DNA from 2 places in the Actinomadura sp. NAK00032 genome. Region 1 is predicted to be linked to the other one. Evidence: riboswitches for the same ligand, from Rfam matches in the RefSeq annotation. Region 1 holds a riboswitch; the other holds the start of a gene.
What was found. A riboswitch is a leader RNA that binds a small molecule or an ion and turns the genes downstream of it on or off. The one in region 1 is predicted to bind glycine.
Positions count from the first base shown of each region.

Region 2: it holds a riboswitch for glycine, as region 1 does, so the genes downstream of both, gcvP (aminomethyl-transferring glycine dehydrogenase) here and gcvT (glycine cleavage system aminomethyltransferase GcvT) in region 1, are expected to answer to the same signal.

Region 1 is NZ_CP054932.1:7,727,784-7,735,302, reverse strand. It holds gene glyA (serine hydroxymethyltransferase) at 1-824, opposite strand, end outside; gene gcvH (glycine cleavage system protein GcvH) at 821-1,210, opposite strand; gene gcvT (glycine cleavage system aminomethyltransferase GcvT) at 1,226-2,329, opposite strand; glycine riboswitch at 2,496-2,591, opposite strand; gene HUT06_RS35370 (hypothetical protein) at 2,653-3,024, opposite strand; gene HUT06_RS35365 (RIP metalloprotease) at 3,264-4,562, shown strand; gene HUT06_RS35360 (PLP-dependent cysteine synthase family protein) at 4,552-5,649, opposite strand; gene HUT06_RS35355 (hypothetical protein) at 5,738-6,877, shown strand; gene HUT06_RS35350 (ATP-dependent DNA ligase) at 6,894-7,519, opposite strand, start outside.
Region 2 is NZ_CP054932.1:4,440,190-4,447,708, reverse strand. It holds gene HUT06_RS20630 (alpha/beta family hydrolase) at 1-249, opposite strand, end outside; gene HUT06_RS20625 (PPOX class F420-dependent oxidoreductase) at 300-725, shown strand; gene HUT06_RS20620 (lipopolysaccharide assembly protein LapB) at 745-1,851, opposite strand; gene gcvP (aminomethyl-transferring glycine dehydrogenase) at 2,001-4,925, opposite strand; glycine riboswitch at 5,098-5,192, opposite strand; gene HUT06_RS20610 (lysylphosphatidylglycerol synthase transmembrane domain-containing protein) at 5,457-7,519, shown strand, end outside.

The sequences.
Region 1 (7,519 bases):
ATCTTCAGCGCGACGGCCTTGGCGGCGATCACGTGCTCCAGCGGGCCGCCCTGCATGCCCGGGAACACCGCCGAGTTGATCTTCTTGCCGTACTCCTCGCGGGCGAGGATCAGCCCGCCGCGCGGGCCGCCGAGCGTCTTGTGCGTCGTCGTGGTGACGATGTCGGCGTGCGGGACGGGCGAGGGGTGCAGCCCCGCCGCGACGAGCCCCGCGAAGTGCGCCATGTCGACCATGAGCAGCGCGCCGACCGAGTCGGCGATCTTGCGGAACTCGGGGAAGTCGAGCTGGCGCGGGTACGCCGACCAGCCCGCGACGATCATCTTCGGCCGGTGCTCGGCCGCGAGCGCGGCGACCTCGTCCATGTCGACCAGGCCGTCCTCGGCGCGGACGTGGTACGGCACGACGTTCAGCGTCTTGCCGGAGTAGTTCAGCCGCATCCCGTGCGTGAGGTGGCCGCCGTGCGCGAGGTCCAGCCCGAGGATGGTGTCGCCGTGCTGCAGCAGCGCGAAGTACACGGCCGTGTTGGCCTGCGCCCCGCTGTGCGGCTGGACGTTCGCGTGCTCGGCCCCGAACAGCGCCTTGGCGCGGTCGATCGCGAGCTGCTCGGTGACGTCGACGAACTCGCAGCCGCCGTAGTAGCGGCGGCCGGGGTAGCCCTCGGCGTACTTGTTGGTCAGGACGGAGCCCTGCGCCTCCAGCACCGAGACCGGCGCGAAGTTCTCCGACGCGATCATCTCCAGCGTGGACTGCTGGCGGCGCAGCTCCGCGCCGACGGCCTCGGCGACCTCGGGGTCGGCGGCGGCCAGCGACTCGTAGAGGCTCATGACTCCTCGATCAGCTTCTCGTAGGCGGCGGAGTCGAGCAGGTCGCCGGGCTCGTCGGAGATCCGGACCTTGAAGATCCAGCCCTCGCCGTACGGGTCGTCGTTGATGACCTTCGGCTCGTCCACCACGGCGGAGTTGATCGCGGTGATCTCGCCGCTGACCGGAGAGTAGAGGTCGCTGACGGACTTGGTGGACTCGACCTCGCCACAGGGCTCGCCCGCCTCGACGGCGTCGCCCTCGGAGGGCTGCAGCTCGAGGTAGACGATCTCCCCGAGGGCGTCGGCGGCGTGCGCGGTGATGCCGACGGTGACGATGCCGTCCTCACCCCCGATGCCGGACACCCACTCGTGCTCTTCGCTGTAGCGGAGCTGCTCCGGAACGCTCACGATCTCTTCTCTCTCTCAGGAACGCTTGTAGAAGGGCAGGGCCACCACGTCCACCGGCTCGGGCCGGCCGCGGACGTCCACGGCCAGGTCCGTCTCCTCGACGCCGCTGTCGAGGTACGCCAGGGCGATCGGCCTGCCCAGTGTGGGGGAAGGGGCCCCGCTCGTCACGACCCCGCACGGCGTGCCGCCGGACGTGACGACCTGGTACCCCTTCCGCGGCGCGCGACGCCCGCGCGCGACCAGCCCCACGAGCCTACGGCCCGGAGGCGTCGCGGCCTGCGCCGCCAGGGTGGTCTTGCCCACGAAATCGACCGTCTTGTCCAGCTTCACGACCCGGCCGAGGCCCGCCTCGAACGGCGTCGTCTCGGCGGTCAGCTCGTTGCCGTACAGCGGCATGCCCGCTTCGAGGCGCAGCGAGTCGCGCGCGGCGAGGCCCGCCGGGACGACCCCGTCGACCGCGGCGAGCGCCCGCCACAGCGCGACGGCGTCGGCGGCGTCCACGAACAGCTCGAAGCCGTCCTCGCCGGTGTAGCCGGTGCGGGCGATCAGCGCGTCGACGCCCGCGACGCGTCCGGCGAGGATCGCGTAGTACTTGAGGCCGCCCACCGGCGCGTCGGTGAACTCTTCGAGAATTCCCTGCGAGCGCGGGCCCTGCAGCGCGATCAGCGCGTACGCGGCCGAACGGTCGTCGACGGCCGCCTCGAAGCCGGTGGCGCGCTCGGCCAGGGCGTCCCGGACGACGTCGGAATTGGCCGCGTTCGCGACGACCATCCAGGTCTCGTCCGCCAGCCGGTAGACGATCAGGTCGTCGAGGACGCCGCCGTCCGGCGCGCAGATCATCGTGTAGCGGGCCTTGCCGACCGCCATCGGCGACAGGTTCCCGACCAGCGCGTAGTCGAGCGCGGCTCCCGCGTCCGGCCCGGAGAGGAAGATCTCCCCCATGTGCGACAGGTCGAACAGGCCGGCCCCGGTGCGGACGGCCTGGTGCTCGGCGGTCTCGCTCTTGTAGCGCAGCGGCATCAGATAGCCGGCGAAGTCGACGAGGTTCGCGCCGAGGTCCTGGTGGACGTCGTGCAGCGGAGTGGTCTTCGGTTCGGCGGACATGGGTTCGGCGGACATGGGTTCGGCTCCTTCGTCACGGGCGCGCGTGGTCCATCGTCCCACTCGCGCACCGGGCGTTTCGGTGCCTCCCCCTCTGTCATCGGCGCCTGAGAGCTTCACCCGCCGCCGGGCGGCGGGTTTTCACCTTCGGCGGGGGACCGGGTCCCCGCTTTCCAGAGGTCGCCTTGCCCGTGCGGTCCGTGGGCCTGAGAGGTTCCGGGGAGGATTTGCTCCTTCGGCGTCCCACACCGGCTGCGTGGGACTCTCCCGCACGGGGTCAACGGCTTTCCGCCAAATCTAGCAGCGGCCCCGCCCGGCGACCACCCGGCGACCGCCCGCCCTCACTCCGTCGGCGGCGGCGACGCCGACATCGACTTCACGCAGGTCCGCAGCGCCGCCTTGATCTTCTCCAGGTCCTTCTTCGCGGGGGTGTACGTCGGGTTCGGCGACGGCAGCTCCACGCCCTGCTCGTGCATGCAGTCGTTGAACGCCTTGGTCGCCTTCGACACCCCCGGCGGGACGGGCGTGGCCGTGGCGTTTCCCTTGTCGGACGCCGTCCCGGACGGCGCCGAAGCCGGTGCCGAGGCCGCCGGCGTGGGCGGCGCCGACGCCCCCGCGTCCCCGCCGCCGTCGTCGGAGCCTCCGCACCCGCTGAGCGCCAGACCCAGCGCCAGCACCGCTACAAGACCGCGCTTCAAGGTGACTACCTCCATGGACCGGGGTGAGATCGCTCATCATGCGCGCGTCGGCCGCCCCGCCGCTATCAAGGCGCATGCCAATGCCGCCGCCGCGACTTAGCACCTCTCCTCAAATCGGGCGCCCCGATCGGACGTCCCCGCGGCACCGGTTCGTTGATTGTCTTAAACCAGGACAGGACGGGTCGCGTACTCTGAGTTGGTCGTTGGAGATCACCCGCGGTGGGCGCGGGCGGACGAGCTGAGGGGCATGCCGGATGGTCTACCTGGCAGGGATGCTGATCCTGTTCTTCGGCCTGCTGGTGTCCATCGCGCTGCACGAACTCGGGCACTTCTCGTTCGCCAAGCTGTTCAAGGTGCGGACCACCCAGTTCATGGTCGGGTTCGGCCCGACGATGTGGTCCAAGCGCAAGGGCGAGACCGAGTACGGGGTGAAGTGGATCCCGCTCGGCGGCTACATCCGCATGATCGGGATGCTGCCGCCGCGCAAGGGCGACGCGCCCGGGCAGGTGCGGCAGGTCAGCACCGGGCCGTGGCAGGGCCTCATCGAGTCGGCGCGCGGCGCCGCGCTGGAGGAGATCCGCCCCGGCGACGAGGACCGCGTGTTCTACGCCAAGAAGTGGTGGCAGAAGCTGCTCATCATGTTCGGCGGGCCCGCGATGAACCTGCTGCTGTCGGTGATGTTCTTCGCCATCCTGCTGATGGGCATCGGCACCATGCGGGCGCAGCCGGTGATCGGCGAGGTCCTCGAATGCATGGTGCCCGCCAGCCAGTCCCAGACGAAGGAGTGCCCGGCGAACGCCACGCCGACCCCGGCCGCGCAGGCGGGGCTCAAGCCCGGCGACGAGATCGTCGCGTTCGGCGGCAAGAAGATCGACGACTACGACGAGCTGCGGGTGCTGATCCGCGACAACGGCGGCAAGACCGTCCCGATGACCGTCGAGCGGGACGGGCGGGACGTCCAGCTGAACGTGCCGGTCACCCGCAACCAGATGTACGACCTGGAGGACCAGGACAAGATCGTCAACGTCGGGTTCCTCGGCATCACCCCGACCAGCGCGATCGAGCGGCAGGGCCCCGGCGCGGTCGCGAGCACGATGGTCGACCTGACCAGCCGCACCGCGGGCGCCCTGGTGCGGATGCCGCAGAAGATGGTCGGCGTCTGGAACGCCGCCTTCAGCGACGAGAAGCGCGACCCGAACGGCCCGGTCGGCGTCGTCGGCGTCAGCCGGATCGGCGGCGAGGTCGCCGCCTCCGACGACTACACCAACGCGGAGAAGGTGTCCTTCTTCGTGATGCTGCTCGGCTCGCTGAACCTCGCGGTCGGGCTGTTCAACCTCGTCCCGCTGCTGCCGCTGGATGGCGGCCACATCGCCGGCGCGCTGCTGGAGGCGGTGAAGAAGGCGTTCGCGAAGGTCTTCCGCCGCCCCGACCCCGGCTACGTGGACGTCGCCAAGGCGCTGCCGGTGACGTACGTGATGGCGGTCGTGCTGATCGTCATGGGCGGCCTGCTGATCTACGCCGACCTGGTGAACCCGGTCACCGTCACGGGGTAGCGGGCAGCTCGCCGGTCTTCAGGAACGCGTTCAGCGCGGCCAGGTAGGGCGCTATGTCGAGGCCCTGCCCGGCCAGCCACGCGTCCGACCCGTAGGTGCCCGCGTAGCGCTCGCCGCCGTCGCAGATCAGCGTGACGACGCTGCCGCGCTCGCCGCGCGCCCGCATCTGCGCGATCAGCTCCGCCGCGCCCCACATGTTCGTGCCGGTCGAGCCGCCGACGCTGCGGCCGCTGACCTCGCTCGTCCAGCGCATCGCCGCGACGGACGCCGCGTCCGGCACCTGGATCATCCGGTCGATGACGGTCGGCAGGAACGACGGCTCGACGCGCGGCCGGCCGATGCCCTCGATCCGCGAGCCCGCCGCCGTCCGCTCCGGGTCGCCGTCGGCGAACGAGCCGTGGAACGCCGAGCCCTCCGGGTCGACGACGGCGAGCCGCGTCTGGAACATCCGGTACCGGGCGTACCGGCCGATCGTCGCGGACGTCCCGCCGGTGCCCGCGCCGACCACCACCCAGGACGGCTCCGGGAACCGCTCCAGCCGCATCTGCTCGAAGATCGACTCGGCGATGTTGTTGTTGCCGCGCCAGTCCGTCGCGCGCTCGGCGTAGGTGAACTGGTCCATGAAGTGGCCGTTGCACTCGGCCGCGAGCCGCCGCGACTCGTCGTAGATCGAGGACGGGTCGTCCACCAGATGGCAGCGGCCGCCCTGGAACTCGATCAGCTGGATCTTCTCCGGGCTGGTCGAGGCGGGCATCACCGCGATGAACGGCAGCCCGAGCAGCCGCGCGAAGTACGCCTCCGACACCGCCGTGGACCCGCTGGACGCCTCGATGACCGTCGTGTCCTGCCGGATCCAGCCGTTCGCGAGCCCGTACAGGAACAGCGACCGGGCGAGCCGGTGCTTCAGCGAACCGGTCGGGTGGACGGACTCGTCCTTCAGATAGAGGTCGATGCCCCATTCCGGCGGCAGCGGGAACACGTGCAGGTGCGTGTCGGCGCTGCGGTTGGCGTCGGCGTCGACGAGCCGGATCGCCTCGGCGATCCACGCCCGGTATCCGGGATCGCAGCGGTCCACGGTACGGCTCACGGCGGCCTTCCCCTCGATCGTCGCTGATCGGCCGGGTCCCACGATATCCGTGCATGTCGCGGTGCATGATGGAGGCATCGGGGGGCAGATGATCGAGATGTTCGACGAGCGGATCACGGCGGCCGGGCGGCTGCCGCTGTTCGGCTTCTTCGTCGCGTTCCTCGTCACGTTCGTGCTGACGCGGATCAACGTGCGGCTCATCCGCGCGGACGTGCGCTGGTGGTTCCGCAACATCACCGCGGGCGACCTGCACATCCACCACGTCGTGTTCGGCGTGGTGCTGATGCTGGCGGGCGGCGTGGGGAGCCTCGCCGTCCCGGACGCCTACACCGGCCTCAACGTGGCGGCCGCCGTCGTCTTCGGCATGGGCTCCGCCCTCGTGCTGGACGAGTTCGCCCTGATCCTGCACCTCAGCGACGTGTACTGGACGGAGAAGGGCCGCGCGTCCGTCGACGCGGTGTTCGTCGCGATCGCCGTCACGGGCCTGCTCCTGCTCGGCATCCGCCCGCTGGGCTACGAGGGCATCGCGCCCGACCCCGGCACCGGCATCCTCACCCGCGTCTACGTCGCGTCCCTCGTCGTGAACCTGGTGTTCGCGGTGATCACCCTGCTCAAGGGCAAGATCTGGACGGGCCTCATCGGCCTGTTCATGCCCGCCCTGCTGATCGTCGGCGCGATCCGGGTGGCGCGGCCGGGCTCACCCTGGGCGCGCTGGCGCTACGCCCCCGACTCGCGCCGCCACCAGCGGGCCGTCCGGCGCGAGCGGCAGTTCCGCCGCCCGCTGATCCGCGGCAAGATCTGGGTGCAGGAGTTCATCGCGGGACGGCACGACCTCCTTCCGCCCGAGCTGCTGCAGCGCGGCGCCGACGCCGCCGAGCGCGCCCGGCTGCGCCGCCTCGAACGGGCGGAGCGCCGCGCCGGCGCCCGCGCCCAGCGCAAGGCCAGGGCCCGCGCCGACCGCCGGGCCGAGCGCCGCGCCGCCCGCCGCGCGGCCCGCGGCGTCCGCCGCCAGTTCGCCGCGCGCGGCGGCGCCGCCGCCCGCCGCGAGACGACCCGCACCCTGCCCGGCGTGGGCAGCCGCGCCGCGTCCCGCATGCGCGCCCGCGCCGCCGCCCGCCGCGCCCGCCGCCCGCGCGACGACTTCGCGGGGCGCCTGCGCCCCGGCGGCCGCGTCCCGCCGCCCCCGGAGAAGCCCGCCGCCCCGACCCCGGGCAAGCGCGACGCCTAGTCCATGACGGGAACGCCTAGTCCATGACGGGGGCGACGGCGCGCACGGTCTCGATCGTGTCGGCCTCGCCGGCGCTCTTGTCGGGCCGGTACCGCAGCACCCGCGCGAACCGCAGCGCGATGCCGCCCGGGTAGCGCGGGCTGTGCTGCACGCCGTCGAACGCGATCTCCACGACCAGCTCGGGCCGGACGTGCACGACCCAGTCGTCCTCCCGCACGGCCAACTCGCGGAGCTTCTTCGTCTGCCACGCGAGCAGCTCGTCCGTGAGCCCCTTGAACGTCTTCCCGAGCATCACGAACCCGCCGGTCTCGGGATCCCGCGCACCCAGATGCAGATTGGACAGCAACCCCTGCCGCCGCCCGTGCCCCCACTCCACGGCCAGCACCACGAGATCGAGGGTGTGCCGGGGCTTCACCTTGATCCACCCGGCCCCGCGCCGCCCGGCCGTGTACGGCGTGCCGAGCGACTTGACCACAACCCCCTCATGCCCCCGCGCCACAGCCTCGTCGAACACTTCCTTGGCCCGCACAGGATCCCCGGTGACGACCCGCGGCATCCGCAACCCCTCCGGCACGACCCGCGCCAGCGCCGCGTTCCGCTCAACCCCCGGCGCATCCAGCAAATCCCCGCCGGCCACAGACT
Region 2 (7,519 bases), 3.3 Mb from region 1:
CCCGACGATCTCCAGCCACGCCGCGTCCTGCTTGGCGGGCGCGCCGGGCGCGCGGCGGCCCGCGAACCGGAACGGCTGCGTCACCCGCGCGACGGCGCCGCCGAGCCCGAGCGCGGCCTCCCGGACGGCGAGCAGGTCGGGGGCGTCCACGCTCCCGTTGGACCCGTGCGTCAGGACCAGCAGGAACGCGGGGCCGTCCACCTCGTCCAGCACCACCTCGCCGGGCCCGTGCGCCGTCGTGACCTCCATGCGACCACCGTAACGGCCGCCCTGGACGATCTCTGCGGCAGACTGGGCGGATGGAGAAGATGACAGACGGTGAATGGCGCGCGTTCGTGAGCGAGGGCACCCGCACCGGCAAGGCCGGCGTCATCCGCAAGGACGGGACGCCGCACGTCACGCCGATCTGGTTCGTCCTCGACGGCGACGACCTGCTGTTCAACACGAGCCGGCACAGCGTCAAGGGCCGCGCGCTGGCCCGCGACCCGCGCCTGTCGGTCTGCGTGGACGACCAGACCCCGCCGTTCTCGTACGTGCAGCTCCAGGCCGAGGCCGCCCTCGTCGAGGACCTGGACGAGATGCGCCACTGGGCCACCCTCATCGGCGGCCGATACATGGGCGCCGGGCGCGGCGCCGAGTTCGGGGCGCGCAACGCCGTCCCCACCGAGTACCTCGTCCGCGCCCGCATCACCAAGGTGGTCGCCGAGCGCGCCATCGCGGATTGACCGTTCCGCCGGTCGCCGCCTAGCCGTCCGGCCACTCCGGGACGGGCGCGCCCGTCGCCAGGCGGAGCCGCTCGGCGAAGCTCTCGTGCAGCAGCGGCCCCCACGGGTAGCCGTCGGGCACCCGGACCGCCCCGCCGAGCACCGCGTGCGCCTCGTCGCCCCGGCGCTCGGCGTACCGGACGGCCAGCAGCGCGTACATGTGGTCGAGGGCGCCGAACGCCTCCCCGGCGAGCGCCGGGAGCGTGCCCTCCGACACGGCCTGCTCGACGACCGGCTCCCACCACAGGTCGGCGCCGCCGTCGTCCTCGCCGAAGTCGCGGCGCAGCCTGGCGCGCACCTGCGGCGCGGTGCCCGGCTCGGCGAGCCCGCGCCGCCACACCTCGCCGGCCTCGCCGCCGCGCCCGCGCAGCGGCAGCGTCCGCGCCAGCAGCTCGGTGGCCAGCGGCCCGGTCTCCGGGTCGGCGGGCTCGGCCGCCAGCGCCGCGCCGAACGCGCCGATCGCCTGGTCGAGGTAGGAGATGCCGAGCGCGACGGCGAGCCGCGCGTACGCGTACGGGGCGGCCTCGCGGTCGATCAGCCGCAGCCCGGCGGCCAGGGTCTTCTGCGCGCGCGCCGGGTCGCCGCGCTCGAGCAGCCGCTGCGCGAGGTCGTGCGCGGCGAGCGGGCCGTACTCGGCGTCGCCCGTCGCGACCGCGGCCTCCCAGTGCTCGCGCGCCGCGTCGAAGTCGCCGCCGTCGTCGGCGATCCGGGCCAGCGCCAGGTGCGCGGGCGGGAGGTAGGCGGGGTTGCCGAAGCCGACCACGGCGCGCCAGGCGGGCGCGGCCCGCTCCGGCTCACCCGCCCGCTCATGGGTGAGCGCCAGGTGGTAGGCGGCGCGCGGCCCGTACTCGGGGTCGCCGGTGGCGATCGCGACGCCGTCGGCCTCCCGGGCCCGCTCCACCTCGCCGGCGTCGTCGAGGACGACGGCGAGCCCGAGCGCGGCCTGCGCCCGCACCGGCGTCTCGCCCATGGCGAGCACCTTCTCGAACAGCAGCGCCGCCCGCCCGGCCGCGCCGCCCTCGGCCAGGCCGCGGGCCTCCTCGCACATCCGCGCCGGGTCGGCCGTCTCGTCCGGCAACTCGCTCATCGGCCCCTGCCCTCTGGGGTTCGTGGAAGTCCGCACAGAGACTAGCGACCCGGCGCCCCCGCGTCCCGCGACGACACCCCGAAACCCCCACCAAGATCACATATCCGTCCCGGCGGGGGCTCGGTCCCCGGGGGCTCGTCCTCGAACGCTCAGTCCTCGAACGCCTCGGGGGGCGGGCAGGAGCAGACGAGGTTGCGGTCGCCGTAGGCCTGGTCGATGCGGCGGACGGGCGGCCAGTACTTGCCCTCCCGCACCGACGGGACGGGGTAGGCGGCCTCCTCGCGGGTGTAGGCGTGCTTCCAGTCGTCGGAGACCAGGCAGGCGGCGGTGTGCGGGGCGTTCTTCAGCGGGTTGTCCTCGCGGTCGTAGCCGCCGTCGGCGACCCGCCGGATCTCCCGGCGGATCTCGATCATCGCGTCGCAGAACCGGTCGAGCTCGGCGAGGTCCTCGGACTCGGTCGGCTCGATCATCAGCGTCCCGGCCACCGGGAACGACAGGGTGGGCGCGTGGAAGCCGTAGTCGATGAGCCGCTTGGCGACGTCCTCGGCGGTGATCCCGGTCTCCTTGGTGATCTTGCGGAGGTCGGCGATGCACTCGTGCGCGACGAGCCCGTCGCGGCCGGTGTAGAGGATCGGGTAGTGCGGGGCGAGCCGGGCGGCGAGGTAGTTCGCACCGATGATCGCGCCCTCGGTGGCGGCGCGCAGCCCGTCCGGGCCCATCATCGCGATGTAGGCCCAGGAGATCGGCAGGATGCCCGCCGAGCCCCACGGGGCCGCGGAGATCGGGCCGACGCCGCTGTCCGGACCGTCCTCCAGCCCCCGCCCTCCGCCATCCAACGGACTCGCTCCGCTCGTCGCTCCACTGTCCCCCCGCAGCGGGTGGTTGGGCAGGAACGGGGCGAGGTGCGCGCGGACGCCGACCGGGCCGACGCCCGGGCCGCCGCCGCCGTGCGGGATGCAGAACGTCTTGTGCAGGTTCAGGTGGGAGACGTCCGAGCCGAACTCGCCGGGGCGGGCGAGGCCGACCAGGGCGTTGAGGTTGGCGCCGTCGACGTAGACCTGGCCGCCGGCCGCGTGCACGGCCGCGCACACCTCGGTGATCGTCTCCTCGAAGACGCCGTGCGTGGACGGGTACGTCACCATGATCGCGGCGAGCCGCTCACCGTGCGCCTCGATCTTGGCGTGCAGGTCGTCGAGGGCGACGTTGCCGCCCTCGTCGCACCTGACGACGACGACGCGCATCCCCGCCATGACGGCGCTGGCGGCGTTGGTGCCGTGCGCGGACGAGGGGATCAGGCAGACGTCGCGGTGCTCCTCGCCGCGGGAGGCGTGGTAGCCGCGGATCGCCAGCAGGCCCGCCAGCTCGCCCTGGGAGCCGGCGTTCGGCTGCACCGACACCTTCGCGTACCCGGTGATCTCGGCGAGCGCGTCCTCCAGCTCGCCGATCAGCTCCAGGTGGCCGGCGGCCTGGTCGACCGGCGCGAACGGGTGGATGTCGGCGAACTCCGGCCAGGTGACCGGCTCCATCTCGGTCGTGGCGTTCAGCTTCATCGTGCAGGAGCCGAGGGGGATCATGGAGCGGTCGAGCGCGATGTCCTTGTCCTGGAGGCGGCGCAGGTAGCGCAGCATCGCCGTCTCGGAGCGGTGCGCGTGGAACACCGGGTGGGTGAGGTAGGGGCTCTCCCGGCGCAGCGTGTCCGGGATCGCCTCGGCGGCGTCGCCGGCGGGGGCCGCGCCGAACGCCTCCAGGACGGCGGTGACGTGCTCGGGGAGCGTCGTCTCGTCGCAGGCGATCCCGACGCGGTCGGGGCCGTCGGGCCGCAGGTTGACGCCGCGCTCGCGGGCGGCGGCGACGACCTCGGCGGCGCGGCCCGGCACCCGGGCGAGGACGGTGTCGAAGAAGGAGCCGTGCACGACCTCGACGCCGGCGGCCCGCAGCCCGGCGGCGATCTCGGCGGCGCGGCGGTGGGCGCGCTGGGCGATCGCCGCCAGCCCCTCGGGGCCGTGGTAGACCGCGTACATGCTCGCCATCACGGCGAGCAGGACCTGGGCGGTGCAGATGTTGCTGGTCGCCTTCTCCCGGCGGATGTGCTGCTCGCGGGTCTGCAGCGCCAGCCGGTAGGCGAGCGCGCCGTCCGCGTCGACGGACACGCCGACCAGGCGCCCGGGGAGCTGGCGCTGGAGGCCCTCGCCGACCGCCATGTAGCCGGCGTGCGGCCCGCCGAACCCGTAGGGGACGCCGAACCGCTGCGACGACCCGACCGCGATGTCGGCGCCGGACTCCCCCGGCGGGCGCAGCAGCGTCAGCGCGAGCAGGTCGGCGGCCACGACGGCCTTGGCGCCGCGCTCGTGCGCCTGCGCGATCGCCGGCCCCAGGTCGCGGACGGCGCCGGACGCGCCCGGGTACTGCAGCAGCACACCGAAGAAGTCGCCGTCCGGGAGGCCCCCGGACAGGTCGGCGGTCACCACCTCGATGCCGAGCGGGACGGCGCGCGTCCGGACGACCTCGATCGTCTGCGGCAGCGCGTCGGCGTCCACGAGGAACGTCCCCGGGTCCTTGCGCCTGGAGGCGCGGTGCGCGAGGGCCATCGCCTCGGCGGCGGCGGTGCCCTCGTCCAGCATGGAGGCGTTGGCGACGGGCAGGCCGGTCAGGTCGGCGACCACCGTCTGGAAGTTCAGCAGCGCCTCCAGCCGCCCCTGGGAGATCTCCGGCTGGTAGGGCGTGTAGGCGGTGTACCAGCCGGGGTTCTCCAGGACGTTGCGCAGGATCACGCCGGGGACCGTCGTCCCGTGGTAGCCGAGCCCGATCATGGAGGTCAGCACGGTGTTGCGGGACGCCAGCTCGCGGAGCCGGGCCAGCGCGGCGGGCTCGCTCAGCGCGGGCGGCAGGTCCAGCGGGCGGGAGGTGCGGATCGCGGCGGGGACCGCCGCGTCGATCAGCGCCTCGGCGCCGGAGTAGCCGATCGCGGCGAGCATCCGGTCGCGGTCGGCCGGGCCGGGGCCGATGTGCCGGTCGGCGAACGCGGTGCGGGCGTGCTGCGGCGAAGCCACGGGGGCGAAGAACTGCGCGGTCATGGAGAGCCTCCTGGCTGCTGCGGTCGCTCAGGGCCACCGCCGGCGCGCGGGCCGGCGGCCGGTCTCCCCCTCTGTCATCGGCACCTGAGAGCTTCACCCGCGCGGCGGGGTTTCCCCTTCGGTGAGCCGCGTTCCCCGCGCGCGGGGAACGACGCCTGCTTTCCAGAGGTGCCTCGCCCGAGCGGTCCTTTTGCCTGAGAGGTTCCGGGGAGGTTGCCCCTTCGGCGCCCCGCGCTGGCGGCGCGGGGGCTCTCCCGCCCAGGGTCGACGGCATGTCCTGACCGAACCCTACCCAAAGACCGGTCCCGGCCGCCGCCGCGGCCCCCGGCGGGACGCGGCGCCCCACGCGGACACGGGGGACGTCCCCACGGTGCCGGGACGGTACCGGCCGGTACGATGTGCTGACTCACCTGGGACAAGACGGACCTCGGGCCACGGGGGCGGAGATGGGGCTGCGGGGTGCGCACGCGACCGGCCGGGGGGCGTCCCGGCGCTCGACGGCGCGCCGCCGGTTCTGGGACGCTGATCACGATGACGGACGGTCCGGGCGGTAGCGGCGTGACGCAGACCCACGACGGCGCGGCGCGCCCGCGGCCGGACGCGCCCGCCGGGGCGCCCGTCGACGAGCCCGCCCTGCCGGACCGGATCCGCCGGCCGACCGACGCGATCAGGTTCGCGGCGTCGCTGGCCGGGCTGGCGGCGGTGATGCTGCTGGTGTCGATCGCGCAGCAGACCACGCACGGCCTGCAGACCGACATCGCCCAGGGCACCGCGCACGCGCCCCGGCTGCTGCTGACGCTCGCGACGCTGGTATCCAGCTTCGGGGTGCTGGCGGTGCCGATCGCGTTCGCGGTGGAGCGGCTGTTCCACAAGGACGGGACGCGCGTCGCGATCGCGCTGCTGGCCGCCGTGATCGCGTTCGGGATCACGGTGGGGCTGGACGACCTGGTGGTGCGGGCCGCCCCCGGCGGCGTGCTGGACTCGCTGATCTGGGGCGGCACCGAGACCGCGCCCGTGCACACCGACATCGCCCCGGTGATCGCGTTCGCCACCGCCGTCGGGATGGCGGGCCGCGCCCGCTGGCAGGCGGTGACCTGGACCATGATCGGGCTGGCGGCGCTGACCGGGCTCACCGCGACCTACGCGTCCGTCGCCGCGCTCGCCGCCACCTACTTCCTCGGCCGCGCCATCGGCCACGGCACCCTGTACGCCGTCGGCACGCCGAACCCCCGGCCGTCCGGGACGGCGGTGGTCGCGGCGCTGGAGCGGCTCGGGCTGCGGCCGGAGCGGGGCGCGCGGCTGGACGAGCCCGCCGACGACACCGAGGACGGCCGCCGCTACGGCGTCGTCCTCGGCCCGTCCGCCGGCGGCGGGTACGGCGCCCGCGTCCCCGCCGGGCGCGGCGCGCACGGCGACTGGGACCTGGAGGTCCGCGTCCTGGACCGGGACCAGCAGACCGCCGGGCTGCTGTACCGGATCTGGCGGCTGCTGCGGCTGCGCGCCGCGACCAGCGGCCGGACGCTGCGGTCGCTGCGCCGGTCCCTGGAGCAGGAGTCGCTGATGGCGTACGCGGTCGACGCGGCCGGCGTGCGGACCCCGCGGCTGGCCGGCACCTGCGAGGTCGGCACCGAGGCGGCGCTGCTGGCCTACGAGCACGTGCCGGGCCGGCGGCTCGGCGACGTGCCGGACGACGAGGTCACCGACGCGCTGCTCACCGACGTCTGGCGGCAGTTCCGCGCGATGCAGGGCGGCCGGCTCGCGCACCGGCGGCTGGAGGACCGCGCGCTGCTGATCGGCGAGGACGGCCTCGCCTACGTCACCGACCTGCGGGCCGGGGAGACGGCGGCCGGCGACCTGGTGCTGCGCCTGGACCTGGCGCAGCTCCTCACGACCCTCGCGCTGCGGGCCGGCCCCGAGCGGGCGGTGCGGACGGCCGCGTCCGTGCTCGGCGAGGAGGCCCTGGGCGGGGCGGTGCCGCTGCTGCAGCGCGTCGCCCTGTCCCGCACGACCCGCGCCGCGCTGAGGCGCGACCGGGACCTGCTCACCCGCATCCGGGAGCAGATCGTCCGGCTGAAGCCGGAGACCGAGGCGGCCCCGGCCCGGCTGGAGCGCTTCCGGCCGCGGACGATCTTCAGCGTGGTGGCGCTGTCGATCGCCGCCTACATCGTCATCCCGCAGGTGACCAGCCTGGACGTCGGGTACCTGGCGGCCACGGCGAGCTGGCACTGGGTCGCCGCGGCACTCGGCGCGGCGGCGCTGAGCTACGTCGGGGCGGCGCTCATGCTGATGGGGTTCGTCCCGGAGCGGCTGCCGCTCGGCCGGACGGTGCTGGTGCAGCTCGCCGCGTCGTTCGTGAAGCTGGTCGCGCCGGCGGCCGTCGGCGGCGTCGCGGTCAACACCCGCTACCTGCAGCGCTCGGGAGTGCGGCCGGCGCTGGCCGTCGCGAGCGTGGGCGCGTCGCAGCTCGTCGGGCTGGTCGCGCACATCCTGCTGCTGGTGCTGTTCGGGTTCCTCACCGGCTCGACGACCAAGGCGACGCAGGACCTGGCGCCGTCCCGCACGATCGTGATCGCGGTGCTGGTGCTGGGCCTGGT